DNA from 2 places in the Janthinobacterium kumbetense genome. Region 1 is predicted to be linked to the other one. Evidence: riboswitches for the same ligand, from Rfam matches in the RefSeq annotation. Region 1 holds a riboswitch; the other holds the start of a gene.
The links. A riboswitch is a leader RNA that binds a small molecule or an ion and turns the genes downstream of it on or off. The one in region 1 is predicted to bind thiamine pyrophosphate.

Region 1 (5,364 bases):
GGACGAGGCGCGCGAAGGCATCCAGTCCGATATCGGGCAAATGGACGCCATCATCGGCCAGTTCCTAGACTATGCCAGGCCGACGGAGGCGTCGAGCTTTACCGACGTCGACCTCAGCGGTTTGCTCAACGACATGACGCGCGAAGCGATGCGCCTGCCGGACGTGAAGATCAACGCCAGCATCGCCGACGGCGCGCATGCGATGGGCAACCCCACCGACCTGCGCCGCGTGCTGAACAACCTGATCGAGAATGCGCGCCGCTATGGCAAGACGCCGGGCAGCGACGTGACGGAAATCGACATCGCCTGCCAGGTGCGCACCAGCCATGGCGCGAAAAAGGTGATCATCGAGGTGCAGGACCACGGCACGGGCGTGCCGGCGGAAAAGATCGAACAGCTGATGAAGCCATTCACCCGCCTCGACACGGCGCGCGGGCAGGCAAATGGCGCCGGACTGGGCCTGGCCATCGTCGACCGCGTGCTGCTGCGCCATGGCGCTGAATTGCAAGTGCGCAACCGCGAAGGCGGCGGCCTCGCGTTTCAGATCAGCTTGCCAGCGGCATAAACGGACGGGAACGGTACAGTTGTGCCGTTCCCTGCCGCTCAGGCGGACGCCTGTTCCTGCGCCAGCAATTTATTCATCAACAATTCCGTCGCCCCATAACCGTACAGGGAATCGCTTTCCATGCCCGGCGTATCGAAGGGAATCGATTCCTCGCGGTTCAGCTTGGCAGGGTCGGCATCCGCATAGCTGGCGCGCCAGGCGCGCTGCAAGGATTCATTGCGGCGGATAAAGGCCGGCATGGGCCAGGCATCGCGCTCCCAGTGGCGGCTGTCGCCCAGCAGGGGCCAGCGCTCGTTGAGCAGGGCCATGTCGCCCGTGCGCAGGCGGCGCACGGCCTGTTCCGGGCGCAAGCCTTCCAGCTCCTCCAGCGTGGGCAAGCTGTCGCGCTTCGGCCCGAACATATACGCCAGCATGATGCGCCCGGCAGGCGCCCTGCGCGCCACCACGCCGACGGCATAGCCGCCGCCCGGCAAGGGCACGGCAAACCAGCTGCCTTCTCGGTATGGTAATGATCTCATTTCTTGAAGCCCCCTGAAATACACCGGACAGCCGCTGCTATCCGACGTTAAATTTAATTAGGGGCACAGTCTACGCGAAGCGATGCGAAAGTGGCGCATGGTACGCCACAGCAACAAACCAATAGTTACAATATTTTCTCGTCATAGTGATATTGGGCAACAATCGGCCCCGCCTTGAACAGCGCTTCCTTCATGGCCGTGTCCAGGCGCGCGTCGCGGCGGCGCATCCATTCGAGCAGCATGGCCGCTTCCTTGCGGCTGGTGTCGCCCGCGTGCGCGAGCACGCGGCGCAGTTCCGGGTCCGTGCACGCCTCGAAACGCTGACTGTTCAAGTCCAGCGCCTGCAGTGCGGCGATGGTGGCGCCGATGGCGCGGTGCATGTCGAGCGCGGTGGCCGGCAAGCCGGATTCTTCCAGTGGGACGGTGGTCATGCGCATTCCTTTTCGCGTGGTGGTGACATCGGCTGCATTCTCCACCGCGCGGACGAAAAGCTCAAGCGTCCACGGCACGTTTCCACCCATTCGGCCATAATCATGGCTCAGCAACAGCCTAAACCTCAGCGGCAGGAGCCCCATGTTCAATTTCGACTTTTACAATCCGACGCAAATCCTTTTCGGCCAGGGCCAGATCGCCGCCATCACGGCGCTGATCCCGCCCCAGGCCAGAGTGCTCATGACGTATGGCGGCGGCAGCATCAAGCAGAACGGCGTCTACGATGAAGTCAAGGCGGCGCTGGCCGGCCATACGGTGCTGGAATTTGCCGGCATCGAACCCAATCCCAGCTATGAAACCCTGATGCAGGCCGTGGCCATGGTGAAAAGCGAGCGCATCGATTTCCTGCTGGCCGTCGGCGGCGGTTCCGTGGTCGATGGCACCAAGTTCATCGCCGCGGCCGCCCTGCACGAAGGCGTGGCCTGGGACATCCTGGCCAAAGGCGGCAAGATCGTCGAAGCCGCCCTGCCCTTCGGCACCGTGTTGACCTTGCCGGCCACGGGTTCCGAAATGAATGGCTCGGCCGTGATCACGCGCAAGGCCACGCAAGAAAAGCGCTCGTTCATGAGCCGCAAGGTCTATCCTAAATTCTCCGTGCTGGACCCGTCGAAGACGTTCACCTTGCCGCTGCGCCAGGTGGGCAATGGCGTCGTCGATGCGTTCGCGCATGTGATGGAACAGTATTTGACCTACCCTGTGAACGCGTCCGTGCAAGACCGCTTCGCCGAAGGCATTTTATTGACGCTGATCGAGGAAGGCCCGAAAGCCCTGTCGCACCCGGACGACTACGACGTGCGCGCCAACGTGATGTGGAGCGCCACCCTGGCCTTGAACGGCCTGATCGGCGTGGGCGTGCCGCAGGACTGGTCCACGCACGCCATCGGCCACGAATTGACGGCCTTGTACGAGCTCGACCATGCGCAAACCCTGGCCATCATCCTGCCCAGCATGTTGCGCGTGCGCAAACAAGCCAAGCGCGCCAAGCTGCTGCAATACGCGGCCCGCGTGTGGGGCCTGGACGGCGGCGACGAGGATGGCCGCATCGAGGCCGCCATCGCGCGCACGGAATTCTTCTTCCGCCACATGGGCGTCAAGACGCGCCTGGCCGACTATGGCCTCAACCACGCCAGCGTGGACGCCGTCGTGTCCGCCCTGGAAGCGCACGGCATGACGGCCCTGGGCGAACAGCGCGAAGTGACGCCAGCCGTCAGCCGCAAGGTGCTGGAACTCAGTCTGTAGATTCGCACCACACTGTTGTAAAACGGTCAGCCGGGTGGGACAGCTGGCCGTGGTTCATGCTAAGCTGTCATTTCGCTAGGGGTCCTGGAGCAGTCATCCGGGTGAGAGATACCCTTCGTACCTGATCTGGATAATGCCAGCGAAGGAAAGCGCAAAGTACCTCCCTCCTTTGATAGCTCCTGCGTTGGCGCCAGCCGAACAAGCAGCCTGCCGTGCTCTTTTTACAGAGACGGCTTGAACCACGAGCAATCTATGTCCACACCGAATTTATCCGTTTCTGTATTGACCCTGGCCATCCTGCACGCGTTTGCCGCGCCCGCCCTGGCTTCCGACGCAGCCGACCCGCAGGCGCAAAGCATGGCCGAAGTCGTCGTCACGGCCAGCAAGGCGCCGGCCGCCAAGCGCGCCTCCGTGGGCGGCTTCAGTGACGCGCCGCTGCTGCAGACGCCGGCATCCGTCACCGTCATTTCGCAAAAAGACATGCAGGACTTGCAGATCCGCAATCTCAGCGATGCCGTCAAGCTCGACACCAGCATCAACGACGCCTACAACGCCGTCGGCTATGCGGAACAGTTTTCCATCCGCGGCTTCAAGCTCGATAACAATTCCAGCTACCGCAAGGATGGCGTGGCCATTCCTGGCGACACACAAATCCCGCTGGAAAACAAGGAACGCATCGAAGTGCTGAAGGGCCTGGCCGGCTTGCAGGCAGGCGTGGCCGCGCCAGGCGGCGTGATCGACTTCATCGTCAAGCGCCCCACCGCCGCCCCGCTGCGCACGGTCACCGTGGAAACGCGCGAACGCGGCACCGTGTACGGCGCCATCGACCTGGGCGGCCGCCTGGAAGACACGCGCTTCGGCTACCGCGTCAACGTGGCGGCCGAGCGCCTGCGCTCCTACATCAAGGGCGCGGACGGCAACCGCAAGTTCATTTCCGGCGCCTTCGACTGGCAGATTTCGCCGCAAGCGCTGCTGCAAATCGATGCCGACTACCAGGACAAGGCGCAGGCGACGGCGCCCGGCTTCCAGCTGCTGAACAATAAAACCTTGCCGACCGGCATCAGCGCCGACGCCATGCTCAACCTGCAGCCGTGGACGCGTCCCGTGGAAACCGTCACCAGCAATCTCGGCCTGCGCTTCCAGTACGCGTTCAATGACGACTGGCATGCCACCCTGTCGGCCAACCAGCACTCGTTCAAGCGCGACGACTACACGGCCTTCCCTTACGGCTGCAGCGCGCAAGACCTGTACCCAGGCTTCTGCGGCAATGGCGACTTCGACGTGTATGACTACCGCAGCCTGGGCGAGACGAAAAAACCGCTGAGCGCGCAAGCCATGATCCAGGGCAAGTTCGCCACCGGTTCCCTGCGCCATGAATTCACGGCCGGCGTCTCGACCTTCCGCCGCAAGGACCGCGCCGGCCTGTACGTGTACGACTGGGCTGGCGTGAGCAACATCTACCGCCCGCAGATCGTCGACATGTCGACGGGCGTGCAAGGCCCCGTGCGCCTGGTGCGCAAGGACACGGAAAACTCCGTCTTCGTGCAGGACATCGTCAGCCTGGCGCCGGACTGGAAGCTGCATGGCGGCTTGCGCCATATCAATGTCGACGGCTACCAGTATGTACTCAAGGCCGATACGGAAATCCGCGCCAAGCACGATTTCCTGCTGCCCAACGTCTCGCTCGTCTACACCCCGCTCGACAATCTGTCCGTGTACGCGGCCTATTCGCAAGGCATGGAACATGGCGGCACGGCCGACCGCAAGGCGCTCAATGCCAACGTGGAATTGTCGCCCAGCCGCTCGAAGCAGGTCGAACTGGGTGTGAAGATGGATGTGACGCCGGACTTCATGCTGGCGGCCAGCCTGTTCCAGATCCGCAAGGGCCTGGAATTCAACCAGTACGTCGACAGCAGCAAGAGCGCCTACAACTTCGTGCGCGAAGGCCAGGCCCAGCACCGGGGGCTGGAATTGTCGGCCCAGGGCAAGGCATCGTCCAGCCTGAGCCTGGGCGCGTCCGTGACGGCCCTGAACAGCCAGCAGTCAGGCACGGGCAATGCCGACCTCGACGGCAAGCGCGTACCCAACGTGCCGGCCTTCAAGGCGGCCGTGCATGCGGATTACGCCGTGCAACAGGTGGCGGGCTTGAGCGTGAATGGCAGCTGGGAATATGCGGGCAAGAAAGCGTTTGAGTACAGCAACACGACCTTCGTGCCGTCGTACAACGTGTTCAACCTGGGCGCCGCGTACGCCACGCGCATCGCCGGCACGCGCGCCGTGCTGCGCGCCGCCGTCAACAACGTGGCCGACAAGTTCTACTGGCGCGACGTGACGCCGGAATCGGATGGCTATCTGTATCCGGGCGCCAGCCGCACCTTCAAGGTCTCGGCGCAGTTTGACTTTTAATTGAGGGAAATGGCAGGCGCCGCAGCGAGCGCCTGCTGCAGCAAAGGCGCCGCCTGTTCCAGGCGCGCCTCCAGGCTGTCGCGCAGCACGTGGTAGACGATGCCGCGCGCGTCGAGCTCATCGAGCAGGTAGCGGTAGATCAAT
Region 2 (5,364 bases), on a different contig from region 1:
GATATCAACCTGCCCGGCATCAGCGGCTATGGTGCCCTGCATATCCTGCACGACGATCCGCTCACGAAACATATTCCCGTGATGGCCCTGTCGGCCAACGCCGTGCCGCGCGACATCGAAAAGGGCCTGGAAGCGGGCTTCTTCCGCTACCTGACCAAGCCGATCAAGGTCGTCGAATTCATGGATGCGCTCGACGTGGCCCTGCACCACGCGGCCGCGCACGGCCTGGCCGACGACACTCATGCAGTACGCTAATTCAGCATTTATTTTTAGGAATACCGCCATGCTTCAAGCCACCGAGATCCTGAACGCCAGCATCCTCATCGTCGATGACCAGGAGGCCAACGTCATGCTGCTGGAACAGGTGCTGCGCAATGCCGGCTATACGCGCATCACCTCCACCATGGACCCGCAAGCCGTGCGCGCGCTGCACCAGCAGCACCGCTACGACCTGATCCTGCTCGACTTGCAGATGCCGGAAATGGATGGTTTTGAAGTCATGGAAGGCTTGCGCGACCTCGAGGCGGGCAGCTATCTGCCCGTGCTGGTGATCACGGCCCAGCCCGGCCACAAGCTGCGCGCGCTACAGGCGGGCGCCAAGGATTTCGTCAGCAAGCCCTTCGACCTGGTGGAAGTCAAGACGCGCATCCACAACATGCTGGAAGTGCGATTGCTGTACCAAAAGCTGGCCGAATACAACAAGTCGCTGGAACAGATGGTGGAAGTGCGCACGGCGGAGTTGCGCGAAAGCGAAGCGCGCTTCCAGCGCTTCACGGAACTGTCGTCCGACTGGTACTGGGAACAGGATGCGCAGGGCAACTTGACGCGCTTTTCCGGCCCCGTGGCTGAAATGCTGGGCATCGGCAGCGAGGAAGAGCCGCAACGCTGGAACGCGGCCGAACGCGCCTTGCTCGACGCCAAGATTGCCGCAAGGGAACCGTTTCTCGACTTTATCTACAGCCGCGCCAACCTCGACGGCAGCACGCAATACCTGCAGGTGAGCGGCGAACCGATGTTCGACACGGGCAGCCGCTTCATCGGCTACCGCGGCATCGGCCTCGATGTCACGGAGCGCCATCGCAGTGCCCGATTTATACTGGGCGCCATCGATACAGACCAGGAAAAATCATGACCGACAAATCTCCCTCCTACTGGTTCCCCGCCAAGACCTATGGCTGGGGCTGGGGCTTGCCCATCACCTGGCAAGGCTGGCTGGTGTTCCTGGCCGCGCTGGCGCTGTTCGCCTGCGGCGCCTTCCTGTTTCCCCCGCAAACCATGCTGGTCGGCTACATCGTCTATGAAGTGGCCATCGTTGCCGTGCTCATTTTCATCTGCCAGCTGAAGGGCGAACCGACCAGCTGGCGCTGGGGCAAGAAGAAATAAGCGCGCTGCCGTCTGTTGCAATGCAGCAGATGCGCAAAGACGACACCTGCAAGAAATCATCTGGCCACGCGGCGTGAACCGCGTATAATTGGCTCGCTGCCGCAAGGCGGCAAACGCTAGGGGTCCTGCCTTTCGCTGTGGAAACACGGTGCAAGCGCGGGTGAGAAATACCCTCCGAACCTGATCTGGATAATGCCAGCGAAGGGAAGCTTTAGGATGACTGCACCCCGCTTTTCCGCGTGCGCAATTCCGAACCTCCTTAGCTGGCTCCAGGCTTAAAAATAGTCTAGCCAAGGAGCCAAAATGAACGCCAACCCGAAATTCCTCTCCGCCACCGCCACGGTCGACGAAGCCGCCATCGCGCCGCTGCCCAATTCGCGCAAGATCTACGTGCAGGGCAGCCGCCCCGACATCCGCGTGCCCATGCGCGAAATCAGCCAGTCCGACACGGAAGCGTCGTTCGGCGGCGAAAAGAATCCGCCGATCTACGTCTATGACACATCCGGCCCGTACACGGACCCGGACGTGAATATCGACATCCGCTCCGGCCTCGATACGCCGCGCCTGCCATGGATCATGGAGCGTGCCGACACGGAAGAATTGCCCGGCCCCACCTCCGACTACGGCATCGCCCGCCTGGCGGACCCGAAACTGGCCGAGCTGCGTTTCAATTTGCACCGCAAGCCGCGCCGCGCCATTGCCGGCAAGAACGTGACGCAGATGCATTACGCGCGCCAAGGCATCATCACGCCGGAAATGGAATTCGTCGCCATCCGCGAAAACATGCGCCGCCAGGAGTATTTGCGCGAGCTCAAGGCTTCCGGCCCCATGGGCGAGCGCCTGGCCGACCTGATGGGCCGCCAGCACCCGGGCCAGTCCTTCGGCGCCAGCATCCCGGTCGAAATCACGCCGGAATTCGTGCGCGAGGAAATCGCCCGCGGCCGCGCCATCATCCCCGCCAATATCAATCACCCGGAAGTGGAGCCGATGATTATCGGCCGCAATTTCCTGGTGAAAATCAATGCGAATATCGGCAATTCCGCCGTAACCTCTTCCATCGGCGAGGAAGTGGAAAAGATGACCTGGGCCATCCGCTGGGGCGGCGATAACGTGATGGACTTGTCGACCGGCAAGCACATCCACGAGACGCGCGAATGGATCGTGCGCAACAGCCCCGTGCCCATCGGCACCGTGCCCATCTACCAGGCGCTGGAAAAGGTCAATGGCAAGGCGGAAGATCTGACGTGGGAAATCTTCCGCGACACCCTGATCGAGCAGGCCGAGCAGGGCGTCGATTACTTCACCATCCACGCGGGCGTGCTGCTGCGCTATGTGCCGATGACAGCCAAGCGCCTGACGGGCATCGTTTCGCGCGGCGGCTCCATCATGGCGAAATGGTGTCTGGCGCACCACCAGGAATCGTTCCTCTACACGCATTTCGAAGAAATTTGCGAAATCATGAAGGCGTATGACGTGTCGTTCTCGCTGGGCGACGGCTTGCGCCCCGGCTCCATCTACGACGCCAATGACGAGGCGCAGCTGGGCGAATTGAAAACCCTGGGCGAGCTGACGCAAGTTGCCTGGAAGCACGACGTGCAAGTGATGATCGAAGGTCCGGGCCACGTGCCCATGCAATTGATCAAGGAAAACATGGACTTGCAGCTGGAACAGTGCGGCGAGGCGCCGTTCTACACCTTGGGGCCGCTGACAACGGATATCGCGCCCGGCTACGACCACATCACCTCGGGCATCGGCGCAGCCATGATCGGCTGGTATGGCACGGCCATGCTGTGCTACGTGACGCCGAAGGAACACCTGGGCTTGCCGAACAAGGCGGACGTCAAGGACGGCATCATCACGTACAAGATCGCGGCGCACGCGGCCGACCTGGCGAAAGGCCATCCGGGCGCGCAAATCCGCGACAACGCGCTGTCGAAAGCCCGCTTCGAATTCCGCTGGGACGACCAGTTCAACATCGGCCTGGACCCGGACAAGGCGCGTGAATTCCACGATGAAACCTTGCCCAAGGATTCGGCCAAGGTGGCGCATTTCTGCTCCATGTGCGGCCCCCATTTCTGCTCGATGAAGATCACGCAGGAAGTGCGCGAATACGCGGCCGGCATGGGCATCGCGGAAGACAAGGCGCTGCAGCAGGGGATGGAGGTGAAAGCCATCGAATTCATCAAGAACGGCGCCGAGCTGTACCGCAAGGTCTGAAGGAGGGCGTGATGACTGCATTGATCGACATCACGCTCAACGGCGCGCCGCACCAGGTGCCGCCGGGGCAAACCCTGGACCAATTGATCGCCGCGCTGTCGCTGGAAAACCAGGCGCTGGCGCTGGCCGTCAACCGCAACGTCGTGCCGCGCAAGGCGTGGCACGACCGGGTCCTGGAAATTCAAGACCAGGTGGAAATCGTACGCGCGATTGGCGGCGGTTAAGTTGAGAATAGACAAGGAAACGCACATGCATACCGCAACAAACAACGACCTGCTGACCATCGCAGGCAAACAGTATCGATCGCGCCTGCTGGTGGGCAGCGGCAAGTACAAGGATTTGCCGCAGACGCGCGAAGCGACGGACGCGGCCGAGGCGCAGATCATCACGGTGGCGATCCGCAGGGTGAATATCGGGCAAGATCCGAACGCGCCCAGCCTGCTGGACTTCGTGCCGCCCGACCAGTACACGATTTTGCCGAACACGGCCGGCTGCTACAACGCGAAAGACGCCGTGTACACCCTGCAACTGGCGCGGGAGCTCCTGGGCGGGCGCAATCTGGTGAAACTGGAAGTGCTGGGCGATGAAAAGACGCTGTTTCCGCACATGCCGGAAACCCTGGTCGCGGCCGAAGCGCTGGTCAAGGATGGCTTCGACGTGATGGTCTACTGCAGCGACGATCCGATCCAGGCGAAGATTCTGGAAGACATCGGCTGTGTGGCCGTCATGCCGCTCGCGTCCCTGATCGGCTCGGGCATGGGCATCTTGAATCCGTGGAACTTGTCCTTGATCATAGACCAGGCGAAAGTGCCCGTACTCGTCGATGCGGGCGTGGGCACGGCGTCGGATGCGGCCATCGCCATGGAACTCGGTTGCGATGGCGTGCTGATGAATACGGCGATTGCCGGCGCGCGCGACCCCGTGCGCATGGCGCATGCGATGAAGCTGGCTGTGCGGGCCGGGCGCGAAGCGTTTTTGGCGGGGCGCATGCCGCGCAAGTTCGCCGCCTCGCCTTCGTCGCCGATGGCGGGCCGGCTGGTGTGATGGCGCGACGGCGTCCCACCGTGCTGGTGTTTGCCGGCGCCGACCCGTCGGGCGGCGCCGGCATCGCCGCCGATATTCTAGCGATTGCGGCGCAGGGCGCGCATGCCTTGCCCGTGATCACGGCGCTGACGGTGCAGGACAACGACCGCGTGTTTGCTGTCGAGCCTGTGGCCCCGGAATTGCTGCGCCGCCAGGCGCAGGCGTTGATCGCCAAGGTCGCCATCGATGCCGTGAAAATCGGCATTCCCGGCAGCGCGGCGAATGCGGCCGTCATCGCGCAACTGATCGCCCAATTGCGGCTGTCCCGGCCGAACTTGCCCGTCGTGCTCGATCCCGTGCTGGCCAGCGGCCATGGCGACGTGCTCAGCCGGGACGACGCCGTGCTGGCACTGGCGCCCTTGCTGCCGATGACTACCGTCATCGTACCGAACGGGCCGGAAGCGCTGGCCCTCGGTGGCGCAGATAACCTGCGCGCGCAAGGCTGTGGACACGTGCTGGTGACGGGCGGCCACGGCGACGGCGAGGAGATCGTCAACCGCTGGCTGGACGGTGACGGGCGCGCGCGCGAGTGGCGCTGGCCGCGCCTGCCCGGCGAATTCCACGGCAGCGGCTGCACGTTGGCGTCCGCCATTGCGGCCCGCCTGGCGCTGGGCCAGGCATTGCCCGAAGCGCTTGATGGCGCGCAAAACTATTGCCATGCGGCTCTGGCCGGCGCGTATG

Region 2: another riboswitch for thiamine pyrophosphate. It lies ahead of thiC (phosphomethylpyrimidine synthase ThiC); the one in region 1 lies ahead of NCG91_RS24920 (TonB-dependent siderophore receptor).

What each region holds. Positions count from the first base shown of each region.
Region 1 is NZ_JAMQGR010000013.1:104,065-109,428, forward strand. It holds gene NCG91_RS24900 (sensor histidine kinase) at 1-565, shown strand, start outside; gene NCG91_RS24905 (Imm26 family immunity protein) at 604-1,083, opposite strand; gene NCG91_RS24910 (ferritin family protein) at 1,209-1,514, opposite strand; gene NCG91_RS24915 (iron-containing alcohol dehydrogenase) at 1,657-2,814, shown strand; TPP riboswitch at 2,882-2,979, shown strand; gene NCG91_RS24920 (TonB-dependent siderophore receptor) at 3,067-5,220, shown strand; gene NCG91_RS24925 (AAA family ATPase) at 5,217-5,364, opposite strand, start outside.
Region 2 is NZ_JAMQGR010000008.1:111,002-116,365, forward strand. It holds gene NCG91_RS20665 (hybrid sensor histidine kinase/response regulator) at 1-255, shown strand, start outside; gene NCG91_RS20670 (response regulator) at 284-1,132, shown strand; gene NCG91_RS20675 (hypothetical protein) at 1,129-1,383, shown strand; TPP riboswitch at 1,492-1,607, shown strand; gene thiC (phosphomethylpyrimidine synthase ThiC) at 1,687-3,600, shown strand; gene thiS (sulfur carrier protein ThiS) at 3,621-3,824, shown strand; gene NCG91_RS20690 (thiazole synthase) at 3,850-4,644, shown strand; gene thiD (bifunctional hydroxymethylpyrimidine kinase/phosphomethylpyrimidine kinase) at 4,644-5,364, shown strand, end outside.